Regions from separate parts of the Priestia sp. SIMBA_032 genome, predicted to be linked through region 1. Evidence: a T-box and tRNA genes for the amino acid it is inferred to sense, from the RefSeq annotation. Region 1 holds a T-box; the other holds one or more tRNA genes.
What was found. The T-box of region 1 lies ahead of SB717_RS07065 (valine--tRNA ligase). A T-box ahead of a tRNA ligase gene usually reads a tRNA of that ligase, here a tRNA-Val.
Positions count from the first base shown of each region.

Region 1 (10,422 bases):
TTCTTTTCCATCGCTATTATTATGTAAAGAAAAAACGTCGCTATACAAGCCACGCTTTTTCTGTTCATTCATTAACCCATTGATTATCCGCGTAATTCAGCAATACGAGACTGAACAGCTTCGCGTTTTTCAACGTAATCTTGCTCTTTTGCACGCTCTTCTTCTACTACTTTAGCAGGCGCTTTTGCAATAAAGCCTTGGTTGTTTAATTTCTTTTGTACACGTTCTACTTCTTTGTTTAACTTGTCGTATTCTTTTTCTAAACGTGCGATTTCTTCTTCGATATTAATTAAACCTTCCAGAGGTAAAATTAATTCTGCTCCTGTTACAACAGCACTCATCGCTTTTTCATCTAATGAAACCTCAGTTGAAATCACAAGCTCACTTGGATTACAGAAACGTTCTACATACGCACGGTTCTTTTCAAGCTGGCTTTGAATATTTTCATCTTTAGCTTTAATAAATAATTTTACTTGTTTGCTCATCGGCGTGTTCACTTCAGCACGAATATTACGAACAGCACGGATAATATCTACAAGTAAACGCATATCGTTAGCAGCTTCTTTATCCGAAAGCTCAGCGCGTACTTCCGGCCATTTAGCTACTGTAATTGATTCGCCTTCATGCGGCAAGCTTTGCCAAATTTCCTCAGTAATAAACGGCATGAATGGATGTAAAAGTCGCATTGTGTTATCAAGTACATAAGCTAAAATTGAGCGAGTTGTCTTTTTAGCTGCTTCGTCTTCTCCGTAAAGAGGAAGTTTAGCCATTTCAATGTACCAATCGCAGAAATCATCCCAAATAAAGTTATAGAGAATGCGTCCAACTTCACCGAATTCATATTTGTCAGCTAATTTTGTTACGTGCTCAATCGTCTCATTTAAGCGCGTTAAAATCCATTTATCAGCAACGGATTTTTCACCTGATAAATCAAGCTCTTCAAATGTGATGCCGTCCATGTTCATTAATGCAAAACGAGAAGCATTCCAAATTTTATTTGCAAAGTTCCACGTCGCTTCGACTTTTTCAAAGCTGAAGCGTAAATCTTGTCCTGGTGAGCTTCCTGTAGATAAGAAGTAGCGAAGAGAGTCCGCACCGTATTTCTCGATTACTTCCATTGGATCTACGCCGTTACCAAGTGATTTACTCATTTTACGACCTTCAGCATCTCGTACAAGACCGTGAATGAGTACATCGTCAAACGGACGTTTACCCGTAAATTCAAGACCTTGGAAAATCATACGAGATACCCAGAAGAAGATAATGTCGTAGCCTGTTACAAGCACATTTGTTGGGTAGTAGCGTTTGAAATCAGCTGCATCCACATCCGGCCAGCCCATTGTTGAGAACGGCCATAGCGCTGAACTGAACCATGTGTCTAATACATCTGAATCCTGTTCCCAGTTTTCGATATCTGCTGGAGCCTCATGATCTACGTATACTTCTCCAGTTTCTTTGTGATACCAAGCTGGAATGCGGTGTCCCCACCAAAGCTGACGCGAAATACACCAGTCGCGAATATTTTCCATCCAGTGTAAGTACGTCTTTTCAAAACGGTCAGGTACAAAGTTTACTTTTTCTTCTTGTTTTTGAAGATCTACTGCTTTATCTGCTAACGGCTGCATTTTTACAAACCATTGAGTTGATAAATAAGGTTCAACAACGGCACCGCTTCGTTCACTGTGACCTACTGAATGCATGTGGTCTTCAATGTTGAACAATACGCCGTCTTCTTGAAGGTCTTTAACAATTTGCTTACGACAAGCAAAACGATCCATTCCTTCATATTTACCTGCTTTGTCATTCATCGTACCGTCTTGATTCATCACTAAAATACGCTCTAAATTATGACGGTTTCCAATTTCAAAATCGTTCGGGTCATGAGCAGGCGTAATTTTTACCGCACCAGAACCGAATTCCATATCAACATAATCATCGCCTACGATAGGAATTTCACGCCCTACAATCGGAAGGATCACCTTTTTGCCGATTAAGTGCTTATAGCGATCGTCTTCAGGGTGAACAGCTACAGCCGTATCTCCTAGCATCGTTTCAGGACGAGTTGTTGCGATTTCAATATGTCCAGAACCGTCTGCTAACGGATAGCGCATATGATAAAACGCACCTTGTACATCTTTGTAAATAACCTCGATGTCTGAAAGAGCTGTTTTTGTAGCTGGATCCCAGTTAATAATATATTCTCCGCGATAGATTAACCCTTTTTTGTAAAGCGTTACGAATACTTCACGCACTGCTTTAGAAAGACCTTCATCAAGTGTAAAGCGCTCGCGTGAATAGTCCAAGCCCAGTCCTAGCTTCGACCACTGCTGGCGAATAAAGCTTGCATATTCTTCTTTCCATTTCCACGTTTCAGCTACAAAGTTTTCGCGGCCTAAATCGTAGCGGCTTTTCCCTTCGCTGCGAAGCTTTTCTTCTACTTTTGCCTGCGTTGCAATCCCTGCATGGTCCATGCCTGGAAGCCATAGAACGTCATAGCCTTGCATGCGCTTCATACGCGTTAAAATATCTTGTAACGTTGTATCCCAAGCGTGGCCTAAATGCAGCTTGCCCGTTACGTTTGGGGGTGGAATTACAATTGTATACGGCTCTTTTTCAGGATCATTTGTTGCTTCAAAAAACTTCCCGTCTAACCAATACTGATAACGATTTTCTTCAACGGTTTTTGGATCATACTTCGTTGGAAGAGTCACTTCTTTTTCAGACATAATGTATACCTCCATAATATAAAGTTTCAGTCTTTAGAAACTGTGTAAACCTTTTATAAACATAAAAAAACTCCTTTCCTAATAAAAGGACGAAAGGAGTTGATTTCGCGGTACCACCTTTTTTTATAGACGTATCCCGTTTGATAAGCCTATACACTTCATTTCATAACGGTTGATTAACCGGCTTTTTCTACTGAGCTATGCAGCTGTTCAAAAAAGCTACTCATAGGCGACATTCCGAGTGCACATTCTTAAGAAATCTCACAGCAGCTGATTCCTCTCTCTGAAAGACGAACATCCCGTACTCTTCCTATTCACTGTATTTATGTATGAATTTCTCTTAATTATACTATATGAAAAAATGTTGAATCGTCAATAATCTTCTCCACTTTTTTACGATAATATTCATAATTTTTTTGTTCTGCTCTTTATTTTTTCATTCACTCGCTAAATTTGGAAATAAAATGAAGAGTCCACTCAAAAAAATGTCACCATTTCTTACTTTTTTCATATACTGACTTTAACCTGGGCACGTGGATTGAAAGGGGCATGTACAAATGAAGAAACGAATAAATGTAAATTCGTATCAGCTGCAGCGGTGGCTCAAAACAGCAGGAGCGGCTTGTGGACAGTTTATTGTTCCTTTAACAATTTTTCAAGGTATACGTACACTATTTTTTCCTACAACCTTTGATGTACTGTTGTTGGCACTGCTTGCCATACTAGCGGTTGCTTTATATTCGGACTGGATTTAAAAGCCCAAGCGCTATTCGTTCGCTTGGGCTTGTGCAGCTGCTTCCGCTGCCATTTTTTTTTGCTGATCTACTTCAAATATTTTAATATTCAGCTGTTCAATATTTTTCGTCAGCCAGTATGCTCGAATAAATGACTGCATATGTTCAAGCTCCGTTTTACTTTCTTTATGATGCCTATATTGAACGATACACTGATACAGGGGTTCTGGAAACGCTAAATAACTGTGCAAAAGCAGTCTTTCCTCTTCTCTGAGAGCAAAATGTTTTTCATAAGTGCTAAACCACTCATAGCTGTCATAGGTAGTTACTGGGTACGTGCGAAGAGTACGGAAATAAAATGAGACCAGATCATAAATCGGTGAAGCATCTTTTGCATGTTCAAAATTAATAAAAAAACCATTTCCCCGTTCGTCATAGATAAAATGTTTAGCCGATAGCTTTCCATGAGAAGTAACCAGCCGGATCTTTTCTTTTTCTTCCATTTCATCGTTCCACTGATCGAGCTTTCCAAAACCAAATTCAAGTGCTCTCGTCATTTCGTAATAAAATGTACAGTAATGCAATTCAAACGGTGACATATAAACTTTCTTCTCGCATTCTACTACGTATTGCTTCAGCTCTTCCTGACGTTTTTCCCACGTTTCTTTCATCGATGTATAATGATTTTCTATATCTTCTTTTTTTACTTCTACTTCCTGCGCCGAAGCGCCGTGAAGCTTAGCAAGCTCTTGAAATAATTTATGATATCGAATATCACGCTCTTCGGTTGGGTTATTTGGGAGCCACGGCATTAAGTAATATGAGCCGCTTTCATCTGAAACAATGGGCTGAGAACGTTTCGTTTGATAAATAGGGACAAAGCCCATCCATCCTTTTTGATACACGTTCTGCAGCTTTTGAATGAAGCTCTGATTTCGTTCTTGATGATTCGTCATTTCTTTCAGCGCAAATACGCCGGTTTTCGTATAGACTTTTTTTACTTTTCCGTAGTCTTCGATAAAGTCAACATCTAAGTCATATTCTTTTAACAATACTTTGTAGTCTGCTACTGTCCGCTGCATCTATATTCTCCTTCCTCGTAAAAAATAAAGAAAACAGTTAAGACATTATATGCGTCACAACTGTTTTCTTTCCGACTTTAACGAACAGGAATATTTAAGATGCTTCCTTCTTCCAGCTCATATTCATCTTCTAAATTATTTACTCGTAAAATGTTTTGTACATTCGTATTATAGCGGTTTGCTATCGTATCAAGCGAATCTCCGTCTTGAACAATACAAAGCTTCCACGTTGAAAAAGCTTCTTCTTCCCGCGAAAAGAGCTTTGTTAAATAAAGGGCGTTTTCATTTCGTCCGCTTTCATTTTCTTCTTTACGAAATTCAACAATAATCTTTTCCTCTTCTTGCTCAGCTTCTTCTTGCTCAGCCTCTTGTTGAACGCCAGCATACGTCAATTCACTAGCTTGCGATTCTTCTAAACTTTCTTGCTCTTGACGAAGCTGAAACAGCTCAATCACATTGTCCTCTCTTTCTTCCTCGATTTGTGCCTCTTTTTTCACTTCGACTTCAAATGGTTCATATGCTTCCTCTTCATATTCCACGACCTGCTCAGCACGAGATTCTTTTTTAAATACAGATGAAAAATAACTAGGAGGCTCTTCTGAATGATCTTCTTCAATAGCCTCTGCCTCTAAAAGTGCAGGAGCTTCACGATAGCTTACGTCAAACTCTTGCTCCTCTTGTTCCTCTTGTTCCTCTTGCTCCTCTTCTTCTTGAGCAAAGTTTTCAGTATATACCTCTTCAGCATCGTCTGCTTCTTCATAGGAGACGATGTGATGTTCTTCCGCAAACTCTTCCTCTTCTTCTCGTTCTTCATGCTGTTCTCCATACAATCCTGTGATGGACAAGTCAGCCATTAGCTGCAGCTGATTTGTGCCTGGCAATTCATAATCAAATAAATCAATAGATACATATACATCTTCAATACTTTGAATACGATTTTTAGGAATGGTAATATCAACAGGAAATTGATGTGATAATTCAGCCGTTCCGTCTTCACGGACAGAGATAGATTGCACTTGATTCTCATTTGTATATTCGCGTAACGAGTGCTCTCCCTCGTACGTTTCGTATTCACCTGTTAATTGTAATGCTCCTCGAATAGACACATATTGGTCATATTCTTGAATAGATACTTGAGGCTCTAAGGAGATAGACAAAAGTTGTGAGACTTCCTGTCCTTTTTGAAACCATACTGATTCTTCTACGGAAAAACGCAGACATGATAAATTATCCTGCGACAAATTGTTCTCCCCCTTCCAACACCCGCCAGGTAATAGCGCGGTCATTAAAGATGTATGAACAAATAAATTAAAATATGTCTTGAAAACTAAAAAAGCTTACGGAATCCTCCGTAAGCTTTGATATAAAAGTTATTCTTATTTGGCTGTTTATCCACGCAACTTTGAAAAAGCTTTTTCAGCTGCTGCAATTGTATGTTCAATGTCTGCATCCGTATGAGAAGTTGATAAAAACATTCCTTCGAACTGAGAAGGAGGTAAAAACACGCCTTCATTAGCCATTTCACGATAGTAAGCTGCAAAATAATCTAAATTCGATGTTTTTGCTGTTTCGTAATTTATTACCTGTTCGTTTGTAAAGAAGAAACCGATCATTGAACCAGCTCGGTTTACGGTAAACGGTACATCATATTTTTCAGCTGCTGCCATCAATCCTTCTTCTAATCGATCTGCTTTACGAATGAACTCATCGTAGGATTGAGGTGTCAGCTGTGTTAATGTCTCGTATCCAGCGGTCATCGCAAGCGGATTACCTGATAATGTACCTGCTTGATAAATAGGGCCGCTTGGTGCAACTCGCTCCATAATTTCAGCTTTACCACCGTAAGCACCTACTGGTAAACCACCACCGATTACTTTCCCTAGGCAAGTTAAGTCAGGCGTAATGTTGTAGTAGCCCTGTGCACAGTTGTACGCTACTCGGAACCCTGTCATTACTTCATCAAAAATGAGCAGTGAGCCATAATCTGATGTGATATCACGAAGCCCTTGTAAGAAACCTGGTTGAGGTGGTACCACACCCATATTTCCTGCTACCGGTTCAACGATTACTCCGGCAATGTCATCTCCGAATTCTTTAAAAGCATATTGTACGCTTTCTAAATCATTGTACGGCACTGTAATCGTATTTTTAGCGATTCCTTCAGGCACTCCCGGACTATCTGGTAGGCCTAACGTTGCAACGCCTGAGCCTGCTTTAATGAGAAGAGAGTCACCGTGTCCATGGTAACAGCCTTCAAATTTTAAAATTTTGTTGCGGCCCGTATAGCCACGTGCTAAACGCAGTGCGCTCATCGTTGCTTCCGTACCTGAACTTACCATACGGACGATTTCGATTGAAGGAACGCGCTCAATCACAACCTTAGCAAGCTCATTTTCAATTAATGTTGGTGCACCAAAGCTTGTGCCAGATTCCGTTACTTTTTTTACTGCTTCAACTACTTGATCGTTGGAATGTCCGTGAATTAAAGGTCCCCATGATAAGACGTAGTCAATATATTTGTTGCCGTCAATATCGTAAATCGTAGCGCCTTTTCCTCGTTCCATAAAAATAGGATCCATATCTACTGATTTAAATGCACGAACAGGACTGTTTACTCCACCCGGCATTAATTGCTGCGCTTCTAAAAAAGCTGCTTTTGACTTTTCATAACTTCTCATGTGTAAGCCTCCTTAATTACTTGTCAGATAACCAGCGTGCTGCGTCTTTAGCATGATACGTTACAATTAAATCCGCTCCTGCACGCTTCATGCTAATTAATTTTTCAAGAACAATCTCTTTTTCATTTACCCAGCCGTTTTGAGCTGCCGCTTTAATCATTGAATATTCACCGCTCACATTATAAGCCACTACGGGTAAATTAAACGTATTTTTTACATCGCGCATAATATCTAAATATGATAGAGCTGGTTTTACAATTAAGAAATCTGCTCCTTCTTCAACATCAGATTCCGCTTCCCGAAGTGCTTCTAAGCGATTGGCTGGGTCCATTTGATATGTTTTACGGTCTCCAAATTGAGGAGAAGAATGCGCTGCATCACGGAATGGTCCGTAAAAAGCAGATGCATATTTAACAGCATAAGACATCACCGGTACATCTTCAAATCCAGCTTCGTCTAGACCGTGGCGAATAGCTGCCACGAAACCGTCCATCATGTTTGAAGGCGCAATAATATCCGCTCCTGCTTTAGCTTGACTAACCGCTGTACGCGCTAATAAGTCAAGGCTAGGATCGTTTAAGATTTTTCCGTCTTCAATTACACCACAGTGTCCATGATCTGTGTATTGACACAAGCATGTATCTGCGATAACAACAAAGTCTGGAAAATTTTCTTTAATTTGACGAATACCTTTTTGGACAATTCCGTGGTCATGGTATGCCTGTGAGCCGACGGCATCTTTTTCGGCGGGAACCCCAAATACCATAGCTGACTTAATTCCTAAATCGACTAGCTCTTGGATTTCATCATTCAAGTAGTCTAAAGAAATTTGATCGACACCTGGCATTGATTTTACAGCATTTCTTTTTTGTTCACCTTCTACAATAAAAATAGGATATATAAAGTCTTCAGGATGTAAATGTGTTTCACGTACAAGCGCACGCATATTTACAGAATTACGAAGACGACGATGACGTGTAAATTGTAAATCTTTCATGTTAAAATCCTCCTTTATTATTCAAAACAACTAACCAACATATCTATCATACCATTTATTGTGTATGTGTTAGGAACAAGATGCTTAATTCCATATTCGCTCGCTGTCTGACTCGTAATAGGACCGATGCAAACAACTTTGGTTCTGTTTATAAGCTCAAGCCAATTCGGGATATCTTTAACTGACTCGACAAAAAATCTCACTGTAGAAGAACTTGTAAAAGTAATGGCATCAATTCCTGTTTTTACATGTTGCTTAACCAAGCGTTCAGAGTCTCGATTTCGAATGGTCTGATATACAACTAAATCCGTTACCTCACACTCTTTTAACCCATCTTTTAAAACAGAGCGGGCTAATTGTCCTCGTACAAGGAGAACTCGCTCGTGATGTGACACATTTTCTTTTAACGACTCAAGAAGTGACTCCGCAACGTATTCTTTTGGAACAAGTTGCACGTTAACATCGTGTTTTTCTAGCAATTTTGCGGTTTTTTCTCCAACCGCAGCCACTTTTAATCTTTTTAAAGCACTGCGACTGACATTTAACTCTTTTAGCCATTCAAAGAAAAAAGAAATGCCGTTTTGACTTGTAAAAACAATCCAATCAAAACAGTCAATCGACAGCAGGACATCTTCCACTTCTTTTTCGTTGTTAGAACGTGCGAACGTGAGGACTGGTAGGCTTAAAGGTATGCCTCCAAGCTTTTTAATCTGTGCTGCAAATGAAAGAGCCTGCTTCGCTTCTCTTGTAATCAAAACTTTTTTCAAAAAAAGAGGAGCCTCATGACTCATTACTTGTCCAGCTCCTCTTTTACACGATCAATTAAAAGCTTAGCTCCTTGAGATGTTAAGCGCTCAGCAGCCTCTGAACCGATAGCAACGGGGTCTTTTCCCGTAATGTGCTCTTTATAAATTGTTTTGCCATCAGGAGACGCAACTAGCGACGTTAGCTCAATGTTTCCGCCGTCCAATATACGCCCATAACCCGCAATCGGCACTTGGCATCCGCCTTCCATCTCTTTTAAAAATACGCGTTCAGCGCTAACAGCACGAGCCGTTTCATCATGATTTAGAGCTTGAAGAAGCGATAATAATTCATCGTCATTTTCTCGGCATTCAATAGCTAAAGCTCCTTGTCCTACAGCGGGAACGCTTATTTCCGGCTCTAGGTACTGAGTGACCGTATCTTTTGACCAGCCCATACGAGATAACCCTGCAGCTGCCAAGATAATCGCATCGTAATCTTCATTTTTTAATTTCTCTAGGCGTGTGTCGATATTTCCTCGAATCCATTTAATTTCGATATCTGAACGCATAGATAGAAGCTGTGCTCCTCGACGCAAGCTGCTTGTCCCAATCACAGCACCGCTTGGCAGCTCCTCAAATCGTTCACCATTTTTTGAAATAAGCGCATCACGATGATCTTCTCGTAAAGGAATACATCCAATCGTTAATCCTTCTGGCAAAACAGCCGGCATATCTTTCATACTATGAACGGCCATATCAATTTCTTTATCTAACATGGCTTGTTCAATTTCTTTTACAAAAAGGCCTTTACCGCCTACTTTGGACAGCGTTACATTTAAAATTTGGTCCCCTTTTGTAACCATTTCTTTAATTTCAAACTCAAAAGGAAGACCTTGTTTTTTTAACTGTTCAATGACCCACTTGGTCTGTGTTAACGCAAGTTTGCTTCGACGAGAGCCGACAATAATTTTTCGCATGTTGTCCTCCTAATTACGAACCCCAAAAGTGAAAATTCGATAAACTGCCAAATAAAAAGAAATTAATAAGTAAGACTAAGAACAATCCAATATTCCACATTGCGATTGCCTTTCCTTGAATACCTCTGCGCAGTCTAGCATACAAGTAAGCACTGTATGCAACAAACATTAAAAATGAACCTAACACTTTTGTATCGTACCAATGAAAATCTACGTATTTAATATAAGCCCATATGATTCCTAAGATTAACGAAAGCAATAACAGCGGTACACCAATTAAAATTAATACATAGGACATGTAATCTAGCTTTGTTAAATCTTCAATTCTTAGCAAGCGCTTGCCCCACTTCTTCTTTTTCAATAAATTATACTGAACAAGATACAGAGCGGAAAAAACAAAAGAGACTGAAAAAGCGCCGTAAGATAAAATAGCCATGGTAATATGAATGATTAATAATTCTGACACAAGGCGCTCCGACTGG
Region 1 covers NZ_JAWRXD010000002.1:221,105-231,526, reverse strand. The annotation lists gene SB717_RS07065 (valine--tRNA ligase) at 84-2,726, opposite strand; T-box leader at 2,809-3,053, opposite strand; gene SB717_RS07060 (hypothetical protein) at 3,284-3,481, shown strand; gene ysxE (spore coat protein YsxE) at 3,493-4,542, opposite strand; gene spoVID (stage VI sporulation protein D) at 4,620-5,783, opposite strand; gene hemL (glutamate-1-semialdehyde 2,1-aminomutase) at 5,931-7,220, opposite strand; gene hemB (porphobilinogen synthase) at 7,237-8,217, opposite strand; gene SB717_RS07035 (uroporphyrinogen-III synthase) at 8,235-9,008, opposite strand; gene hemC (hydroxymethylbilane synthase) at 9,008-9,940, opposite strand; gene SB717_RS07025 (cytochrome C assembly family protein) at 9,954-10,422, opposite strand, start outside.

Region 2 (10,422 bases), on a different contig from region 1:
AAATAGTAAGATTTAATCCAAACGTTGCCTGCAACTTATATGATAATAGCTTGGCACTCCCTACTCCCGATGCACATACAATCAAACAGCGCTTAGGCTGATTGATAATTTTCCGACGTTCAATGGCCCCTCCAATATGTAAAGCTAAATAGCCAATCTCCGTTTCATGCATGTCAATTTCGAGGCGATTTTTTAAAACCTTTCCAGCAATAATCCCAGCTTCAAAAGCGAGAGGGTAATGACTCTTAATTCCTTCAAGCATCGGGTTTCGCAGATTCATTCCATATTTATAGCGGTTGATAGCCGGTTTCAAATGTAAACTCATTCCAAGAATCAGCTCTGAATCTTCACTAATTCCTAAATGAAGCTCTTTTTCAATTGCTTCTAATATAGTCGCTGTTAATTCATAAATATCTGCGGCAATAAATTGCTTCACTTCTTTGTCTTCGTGATTGCTACTGTTGAGCATTTTTGTGCCTAACAAATGAATGGCGATATAAGCTGTTTCTGATTTCGGAAAACGAATCTTGAAGGCCTTTTCAATTTCCCTCACAATTTCAGCTGCTACTTCATATTCTTTATGCTCCATAATTTCAAGCAAGTCTTCTGAATACAAAGAGATAAAATTTTCTTCTTGTATTCGCTTACAAGCTATTGCTAAATGAATGATTAAATTGTTTAATCCAATATCTGAAACCATAATATTGTATCGTTTTATTTGATTTAAAATGTGGGCTTTAATCGTTAAGATTGATTCTTGGGGCAGGATGGATATTTCATTGTATACCATATCTACTTCTTTATCTTTTCGGTTAAATATGTACTCAGACATACAGAACCTCATTTTCATTTCGTCCCCTTTAGCTTTCAAGCCATAGTTAGGACGTTTTTCTAAAAGAATATCATACTTACACAGCTGTTTTTTAACATCTCTTAAATCGTTTTGAACCGTTGATTTACTAATATACAACTCGTCTGCTAAATCTTCGAGCTTCAAATATTCGTCTGCTAGCAGCAGTCTTTTAATTAAATAATGCACGCGGTCATCAGGAACGGTTGGAATAGAAGTTGAATCAAATAATTGATTAGCCGAAAGTTCTTTTAATAGCTGATGAAATTGTTTTTCATCTAAAACGCTAAGTTCATATCCCGTCCCTCGAGCTGATTTAATTTTAGCCCCGTACTGAGACAAAATGTCATCTAGCTGTTTTATATCCGTTCGAATAGTTCGAGAAGATACTTGATTTACCGTTGCTAAATATTCGCTTGTAACGGTTGATAATGTAGACTGTACGGACATTAGTTCTCTTAATATGACGATCATTCTTGAATTAAGCATGTTTGCTTCTCTCCATTCTCAGAAGATTTCCTTTTTATAAAATAAATTAAAAGAGCTGGTTATTTTAAACAAAAGCAAAAAATACCTAAACAGCAACAAACAGAAACTACCTTTTCTGTCCTTGCAGCTTAGGTTTTGCCTGCTTCATCAGTAACAACCCTAAAACAATAGGAATAAATGTCTTTATTTGTAATCTATCATTCTTTCTGGTTTTTTTCAATTTCCACTAAAGCGTTAGGCTTAGTGGCATTAATGAAATTTATGGAGTCTGGTCATACCGGTGTAGCCCTAATACAAAGGTACGAATTAAAAAATCTAGTGTCTCATCAGTACTTAACGGCATTCCAAATCCCCCTTTTTGCTCCAAAGAAGAAAACCCATGTAAAATGCTGCGAAGACTTCTAACAGCATGAAGGGCTTCATTTTCCGGAAGATGATACGGTTTCAACACCTCCAGCACTAAAAATACGATGTTATCAGATGCTTTTTGTACTTCTTTATCCTGTATCCTTGGTGCTACCGTTGCCGTTGCTTCGTATATTCCGGGAGATTTTCTTACAAATGAAACGTACGCTTTACTTAGCTGATAAACAGCGTCTTCTGCAGAAGCATGTTCAACAGCACATTTTAAAAGATGATATAGCTGCTGCAGTCCACTTAAAGCCAGTTCTTTGCGCAGCTCTTCTAACCCTTTTATATGATTATATAAAGACGGAGGGCGAACATCTAATTCCTTGGCTAATGAAGCAATTGTAACAGCATAAAACCCTTCACGATTGGCCAAATTTTCACCTGTTTGAATAACTTTTTTGAAATCTAGTCCTTGTCGTGGCGACATCCCTTCATCTCCTTTTTTCTATTTTTACTTTTGCTTGTTGTATTGCTTTTTCCATCATTTTTAGCGGCTGAGAAAGAACTCTTCCGTGTCCAACAGCAAGAAGTGATGGGTTTAGTTCATATAGCTTTTCTGCACTTTTAAGCGCTAGCTCTTTGCTCCACGTTCCAAAGGCAGGAAACGGAAACAGCGGTTTTAACTGACCTGATACCGCAACTCCTCCCCGCACTTGGAAAGAATCTCCGGCAATTAATGCGTTCGTTCTCTGGTCTAAAAAAGACATAGACCCAGGTGTATGTCCAGGTGTAAAAATAGGAGCAAGTGAGCCTATATAAGACTCTTCTTCAATGAAATGATCAATTTTAGTTGAAATCTTTCCTAGTTTTGGTATTCCGCCACGGATTGGGTTTTGAGGTTCTTCAGAATCGAGTGTAAAATCTCCTGAAAATAATCGATAATCTCTTTGCGACATATAAACAGAGGCATTCGGCAAACTTTTCTTCAAGTTATCAACTGCTCCGATGTGATCTTCATGAGTATGTGTAAAAACAATTCGAGTAATCGGTTTTCCAATTTGATCTGCAGCTTTCAAAATACCTGACGCGCTGTAAGGAAGAGCCGCATCAATTAACGTAAGACTGTCTTTCTCTTCGACTAAATAACAATTCACTGGAAAAAAGCGAGGCAAAAACGTTAATTGATACAACATTTTCTCACGAACTATTCTCATTTCCTCATCCCCTATTATCAAAATAAAAACTAATGGTATTAGTTTTTATTTTAACTAATACCATTAGTTTTATCAATCATATATTGGAAAAACAAAAAAAGTGTGAGGCATAACGAAATCAATTGAATCCAAAGACGAACAAATGGGATAAAGGAGCTCATACAGATCACTTGTTACACCGTCCACATAAAAAAAACGAACGCGTTTGATTCTTCATCAAGAATCAAACGCGTTCGGATCTTCCTTTAACTAAACCACTTTTGCCATAGCCTCTATTAAACTTAAACGTCTTTTCTTTCCCCAGTAGCAGCCACTACAATCGCACTGCCTTTCTTTAACTCTTCTTCATATTTTTTTGTTTCGTCTTTTGATAAGCCTAGTGAAGCCATTTTTGTTCGAAGCTCATCTTCTCTTGTTAAAAATAAACTCGCTGCTGAATGTAAAGGACCTTCTTCAGACAGTCGAATAATATTTGTGTCCGTTACTTCTGTTAAATTTTTAGAATTTTTCTTGTCATAGGTAAACACGTATACTTCATTTTTCTCAAAACCTTTATCTGCAAATTGATTAACTGCTTCGTTAATGTTTGCTCCTTTTTCTACTACTTCAACATGTTTCATTATTTATAACCTCCTGTTTCTATCGCACATCTTTCTTTTATACTTAGCAAAAGAATAAACTTCTTACTACTATATATACCCGTTTTCAGAAAGGAAAACCCGCATTTAGCGCTTTACAGAGAGTTTGAATATTATTCCACATTATCCTTTAATAGAATGTATACCTCTTTTGATTAACTTATTTGAAACAATCATTCAGCTTATTTTCAGCTACCATTCATAAGAAATTCATCTACATTGCTTATTATAAAAAAGGAAAAAGACGCTAATCAGGTACTTTATACGCATAATGAATGTCTGTGTCAGAGTAAGCCGGATATGAATGTAACAATTCATATCCGCTTTTTTTATGAAAGAACCTCTAACAACATCCTGTCCATACGTCTTACAACATACTATAATTCTCCATATTAACTAAAAATTCAGGTTATATAGGAGGTTACAAATGAACAGCCATCCACAGCCACAGTTAAAAAAAGAGTTAAAGATCCGGCATATCACCATGATTTCTCTTGGAGGAATTATCGGGGCTGGATTGTTTATCGGAAGCGGATCACTCATTAACACCGCCGGACCGGGATCTATTTTTTCGTACGCATTTGCTGGTTTGCTCGTTATTTTAGTCATGCGAATGCTTGGCGAAATGTCTACTGCAAATCCTTCCAGCGGTTCTTTTTCCACTTATGCAAAAGAAGCATTAGGCCCTTGGGCCGGCTACACCATTGGCTGGCTCTATTGGTTTTTCTGGGTTATCGTTATTGCTGTTGAAGCCATTGCAGGTGCAAATATTATTCAATACTGGTTCCCGTCTTTGCCGTCTTGGGGAGTAAGCTTGGCTCTTACTTTTTTATTAACGATGACCAATCTGTACTCTGTTAAATCTTTCGGAGAATTTGAATATTGGTTTTCCCTCATTAAAGTCGTCAGTATCGTTCTTTTTTTACTTTTAGGTATAGCTATTATTTGTGGATTCATTCCAGGAATTGATTCTCCCGGCACTTCCAACCTTTTGCACAAAGGCGGCTTTTTACCGAATGGAATTAGCTCTGTATTTTTAGGAATTGCCCTTGTCATGTTCTCCTTTATGGGAACAGAAATTGTCGCAACCGCAGCAGGTGAATCGTCTCAGCCTGAAAAAGCCATTACTATCGCGACCAATACCGTTATTTATCGCATCTTATTTTTCTATTTAGGATCTATCTTTATTTTAGTAACGGTTCTTCCATGGAATTCGTCAAGCCTAATGAAAAGCCCATTTGTATCTATTCTTGAATTAGTGAATGTACCGGCCGCAGCTCAAATTATGAACTTTATCATTTTAACAGCCGTTCTTTCCTGTCTGAATTCTGGCCTGTATACAAGTTCTCGCATGCTGTTTTCCATGTCTCAAAACGGCGATGCGCCAAAAAGCTTTTCAAAATTAAACAAAAAAGGCGTGCCGGTTAGTGCGATATTAGCATGTACAGTTATCTCGTACGTTAGCGTTATCTTTAACTACATTTCACCAGACAAAATCTTTTTGTTTTTAGTGAATGCATCAGGCGGCGTAGCGCTTCTTGTATATCTTGTTATTGCATTTTCACAGATTAAAATGAGAAAAAAATATGAAAAAGAAAATCCCGAAGCATTAAAAATTAAAATGTGGTTATTTCCTTACTTAACTTACGCTACAATCCTTGCCATCACTGGTATTTTTATAGCCATGGCATTTATTGATTCATTACGTTCTCAGTTCTTCTTAACTCTTTTAATTGCTGTACTCGTCGTAGGTTCTTTTTTCTTTCAGCGTACCAAAATGACGAGCGGCTTAGCAGCAAAAGAAAATACATCAAAATAAAAAAGCTGTTCCTTTTGGAACAGCTTTTTTATTTAACGAGATAAATCTCCTACAATTTTTGTTCCGTGTAATTCAGCTGCTTTTGTTTCTTTCATAACCCGCTCTGCGTTGCCTTCATGAATTCCTCCGCCGGGCAAAATAATAATACGTTCATTAGCATATGTGATCAATTCTCGGAGCATATGCAGATTTTGCAAAGCAGATCCTTTCCCTCCTTTTGTCAAAATACGGTCTGCTCCCAATTCACTAAGTATATCAATGGCTTTGTATTTATCTTTAGTCTCATCAAATGCCATATGAAATGTAATGCTTAAAGGACGAGCTTCTGCTATTAACTCTTTAGTGCGTCCGTAATCGATTTCAGCTTCTTCTGTTAAAATGCCGAATACTACTCCGTTCACTCCAAGGTCTTTACATGTTTTAACGTCTTTTTTCATAATTTGATATTCTGCTTCGGAATATACAAAATCACCAATTCTTGGACGAATAATCACGTTGATATCTGTATCAAGATGTTCGCTTGCATATTGAATGGTGCCGTAACTTGGCGTAGTGCCTCCTTGACTGAGATTGTCACATAATTCAATGCGGTCTGCTCCTAGCTTTTCGGCTTTTTTTGCCTGCTCATACCCTTCTACACACGCTTCTTTTATGTACTTCATATTTTCAACTCCTTTATTGGCTGTATAAATAAAGCCCATCTTTAAAAAGATGGACTTCCTTCTGCTATTTAATTGCTTTATGAACTTTTAGTTTCTTTCCTTTAATCGTTTTGTTTTTCATTGCTTGTAACACTTTTGGACCTTTTCCATTCAAAATCTCTACATAAGAGACATTTTCTTGAATCGTAATAATTCCAATATCGTCTGCGGTTACTCCGTCTAACTTCGCAATTGTTCCCACAAAATCAACCGCTCTAATTTTCTTTTTCTTTCCTCCGTTAAAATACAGCTTCATAATGTCTTTATTTAATGACTCGCTTTTATCCTTTTTAACTTCTGGACGCTCATTGATTTTTTCAGTAAAAGCGGATGCTGCCTGCTGTACTTCTTCTTTAGAAGGAGGGGGAGATGTTGGAATTGAAAAACCGATATATTCTTCAATTTCCGATAGCATTCTCTCTTCATAAGGCGTTACAAATGTGATCGCTTTCCCGTTTTTACCGGCACGTCCCGTTCTTCCTGTACGATGAACGTAGCTTTCTTTTTCTAACGGAAGGTCGTAGTTAATAACGTGTGTGATATTATCAATATCAATGCCTCTCGCAGCTACATCTGTCGCCACTAAATAGCGAAATTTACCTTTCTTGAAATCATTCATAACCTCAAAACGGTCTTCTTGCACCATTGCCCCGTGAATTTTATCACAAGGATATCCAAGATCATCTAAATCGTCTAACAGCGTATTTACCTGCTCTTGCGTGCGGCAAAAAATGATGCAGCTGTCCGGATTTTCTACTGTAGTTACGTCTTTCAGCAGTTCAAATTTACGTTCATTTTCTACTGTTATAACAGAATGGTCAATCGTGCTTGTTGTTAATCCGTTCGCTTTAATTTCAACATCAACCGGCTTCTTCATATATTTGCGAGACAGCTCTTCAATATCTTCAGGAAGCGTAGCGGAGAAAAGCATCGTTACACGTTCACTAGGAAGATGTTGAATAATTGCTTCTACTTGGTCAATAAAACCCATATTTAGCATTTCATCTGCTTCATCAATAACCAAATAACGAATTTTCTCTAATGCAAGCGTTTCTTTTTCTATATGATCAAGCACTCGCCCAGGCGTACCTACAACAATATGTGTTTTTTGCTTTAATTCTACTTTTTGCTTGGCAAACGGTGATTTTCCGTAAACAGCTGCTGCTTTAATTCGCTTAAAACGGCCGATATTGGTAATATCTTCTTTTACCTGTGCAGCCAGCTCTCGTGTAGGTGTTAACACTAAGGCTTGGGGCTTATTTTCTTCCCAATTAACTAATTCACACAGTGGAATGCCAAAGGAAGCCGTTTTTCCACTTCCTGTTTGAGACTTCACGACAACATCTCTTTCTTCTAGCGCGATGGGAAGCACCTTGCTTTGTACTTCCGTAGGATGATTGTATTGCAGACTAGAAAGCGCCTTAGCTACCTTGTCACTAAGACCATATTGACTAAAACTTCTTTGATTCATTTTGTACCCTCATTTATTTTAAATTAGTGATTATCTTTATCATGACCTGATGCACTATGTTTCATTATACTTTAATTCTTCTATACGCGCTCAAGATTTAATATAGCATTGATTTGTCAAACAAAAGAGAAAAGCCGCTCTCTTATTAATAAGAAAACGGCTTTGGTATGAGCGATGAGGGATTCGAACCCCCGACCCCATCCCTGTCAAGGATGTATTCTCCCACTGAACTAATCGCTCGTGATATGTATTGACTATATTATAGAAAGAGTTATCCAATTTTGTCAACTATTTTTCCACAGTTCCCAAGTTGGAAGAACCGTCTTTACTTTTGATAAAATAAAAATATGCTATAAAGGAGCGTGACGGGATGAAAGCGCATGTTGAATTTTATTTTGATTTTCTCTGTCCACTATGTTTTCTAGCCACTAAGCCTTTAAGAGAAGTCAGTAAAGAACAAAAAGCTGAGATTGAATGGAAACCTTTTGAACTTTGTCCTGAGCCAGCTCAACAGATGGAGCAAGTAGAAGATTTTTTAGAGAGACCTTGGAATCGATAGCTCCCTTAGCACAGCAGCTACACGTAGAAATGAAGATGCCGGACATGCCTGCAGTCCCGCAGTCCCGCGCACTCATTTAGTGCGTGAAGGCTTTCATTTTGCTAAAAAACATGGTCAAGAAAGTGCTTATGTAGATGCTGTTTTTAAAGCTTATTGGGAAGATGAAAAAGACATTAGCCAGATTGAAGTCTTAGCAGAAATCGCTGATTCTTTGCATTTAGATAAAGAAATATTTACACGTATCTTAAAAGACCGGACGTTCGAACAAGTTCATAAAGATAGCTTAGTTCATGCGTATGAAGATGCTCATGTCACGAAAGTACCAACTTTAAAAATTGGCATCCGCATACTGCAACGGTTTGCTTCCAAAGAAACAGTCGAAAAAGCGCTGTTGCATGAACATTCTGCTAAGCTTGAAGACAGAGAGAAATGATTTACTAAGAGGTGCATTGGATGAATATTAATTATTATTTTAGTCGTTTTTTAGCTAAGAAACCGGATAGCCCAACGTATGAAAACTTAGCTGCTTTACAGAACAAGCACATGCTTCATGTTCCTTTTGAGAACTTAGACGTTTTGTCTCAAACCCCTATTATCATTGATTTAGAACGGATTTTTCAAAAAGTAATTGTAAATTTGCGCGGAGGATTTTGCTATGAATTAAACGGCCTATTTGGCTGGCTGTTAAAAGAAAGCGGATATGAAGTCTCTTACGTTTCAGCTACCGTCAAAAAACCCGACGGAACGTGGACAATTGAAGGGAGTCACGCTACAAACCTCGTGACGATTGAAAATCAGTCTTATATCGTGGACGTTGGATTTGGAGATTCTGTTCGCAAACCAATACCTCTAAGTGGCGAAGTAGTGAAAGATGTAAGCGGCTCTTATCGTATGACAAGCGTTGCTGAGCATATGTATGATCTGCAGCGATGGGAAGATGATGTATGGAAAACACTCTACCGTGTGTCTACGCTTCCTAAGAAACTGACTGACTTTACTCCTATGTGTGAGTTCAATCAAACGTCAGCTGATTCTCCGTTTGTACACAATCGTCTTGTTACTATCGCAACACCTACAGGGCGCATTACCCTCTCTGGTGAAACGCTAACTGTAACAGATGGCGGAAAAAAGACGAAAAGGAACGTTTCAGAAGAAGAAATACCTGATATTTTACAAAATCATTTTTATATTATTAAAGGATTTTATTAATATGTCCTTACACAAAAAAACCGGCCTCTTATGGGGCCGGTTTTTTTATAGGGGTAATCATCCTGTTTTCTACAGGAGACTTTAAAATAATTGAGGTATTCACATTTCCATAAGGAATCAGTTCATCCACGAGCATTCTAAGTCCATCCATTCCAGACACGGCTGCTTTGATAAAGTAAGAAACCGGCCCCGTTACGCGATGACATTCAAGCACGTCTTCATTTTGCTCAATAAAGTCTTCAAATTCCTCTGGCTTTCTTTTTAATTCGCTTACTTGAATAAACAGCTGTGTATCTCTTCCTAAAGCTTTCGGAGACACCGTAGCGCTGAAACGCTGGATCACTCCTCGTTCCTGAAGACGCTGCAGTCTTTCTGATACGCTTGGACGGCTAAGAGCCAGCTTTTTTGATAAATCACTAATCGTCATACGTCCGTCTCTTTGCAAAATAGACAATAGTTGTGCATCGATTTGATCCATCCAAACCTTTCCTTTCAAAATGAATATAATAAATAAAATCTTTATTCAAGTTGATAACAGAACAAGTATTATTTCCTTCATTTATACATGTGTTTTCTTTATTTAATATCCTATCATTAAAGTAGATAATTGAAAATGAAAATTCCGAAAAAACAAACAAAGGGGTTTATTTATGCAAAAAGTTTTATGGATTATTCTTGGATGTACGATTGCAAGTATTGGTGTTCTTATCTTGCGGCACTCTCACGTAGTGACGGGGGGAACAGCTGGTCTGTCTCTCAGCTTGTCATATGCCCTTCCCTTGTCTTTTGCGGTGATCTTTTTTCTCATTAATATTCCTTTTTATCTCTTTTCCTTCTTTCAAATGGGATGGAAATTTACCGCCACAACTATAGGATCAGTGTCTTTGCTATCGCTTCTCACTTCACTCGATCACTTGCTTCCTGCTTTTACACTTCCTAGCCTGATGGGTGCTGTTACCGGCGGACTAATTGCCGGCCTTGGCTTATCCCTTTTATTTATGAACGGAGCTTCTCTCGGCGGTGCTAATATTCTAGCATTATTCGCACAGCGAAAATTCGGCTGGGATCCTGGAAAAGTAAATTTTTCATTTGATTTTCTTGTCGTGCTGTCGAGCATGTAT
Region 2 covers NZ_JAWRXD010000001.1:1,056,557-1,066,978, forward strand. The annotation lists gene SB717_RS05240 (BglG family transcription antiterminator) at 1-1,339, opposite strand, end outside; gene SB717_RS05245 (TetR/AcrR family transcriptional regulator) at 1,599-2,177, opposite strand; gene SB717_RS05250 (MBL fold metallo-hydrolase) at 2,182-2,904, opposite strand; gene SB717_RS05255 (YflT domain-containing protein) at 3,186-3,524, opposite strand; gene SB717_RS05260 (amino acid permease) at 3,970-5,361, shown strand; gene SB717_RS05265 (copper homeostasis protein CutC) at 5,394-6,023, opposite strand; gene SB717_RS05270 (DEAD/DEAH box helicase) at 6,088-7,533, opposite strand; tRNA gene SB717_RS05275 (tRNA-Val) at 7,702-7,773, opposite strand; gene SB717_RS05280 (DsbA family protein) at 7,904-8,092, shown strand; gene SB717_RS05285 (DsbA family oxidoreductase) at 8,172-8,525, shown strand; gene SB717_RS05290 (arylamine N-acetyltransferase family protein) at 8,546-9,301, shown strand; gene SB717_RS05295 (Lrp/AsnC family transcriptional regulator) at 9,330-9,779, opposite strand; gene SB717_RS05300 (YitT family protein) at 9,952-10,422, shown strand, end outside.
Region 2: it has a tRNA-Val gene. The T-box ahead of SB717_RS07065 (valine--tRNA ligase) is inferred to sense a tRNA for this amino acid. The anticodon was not compared.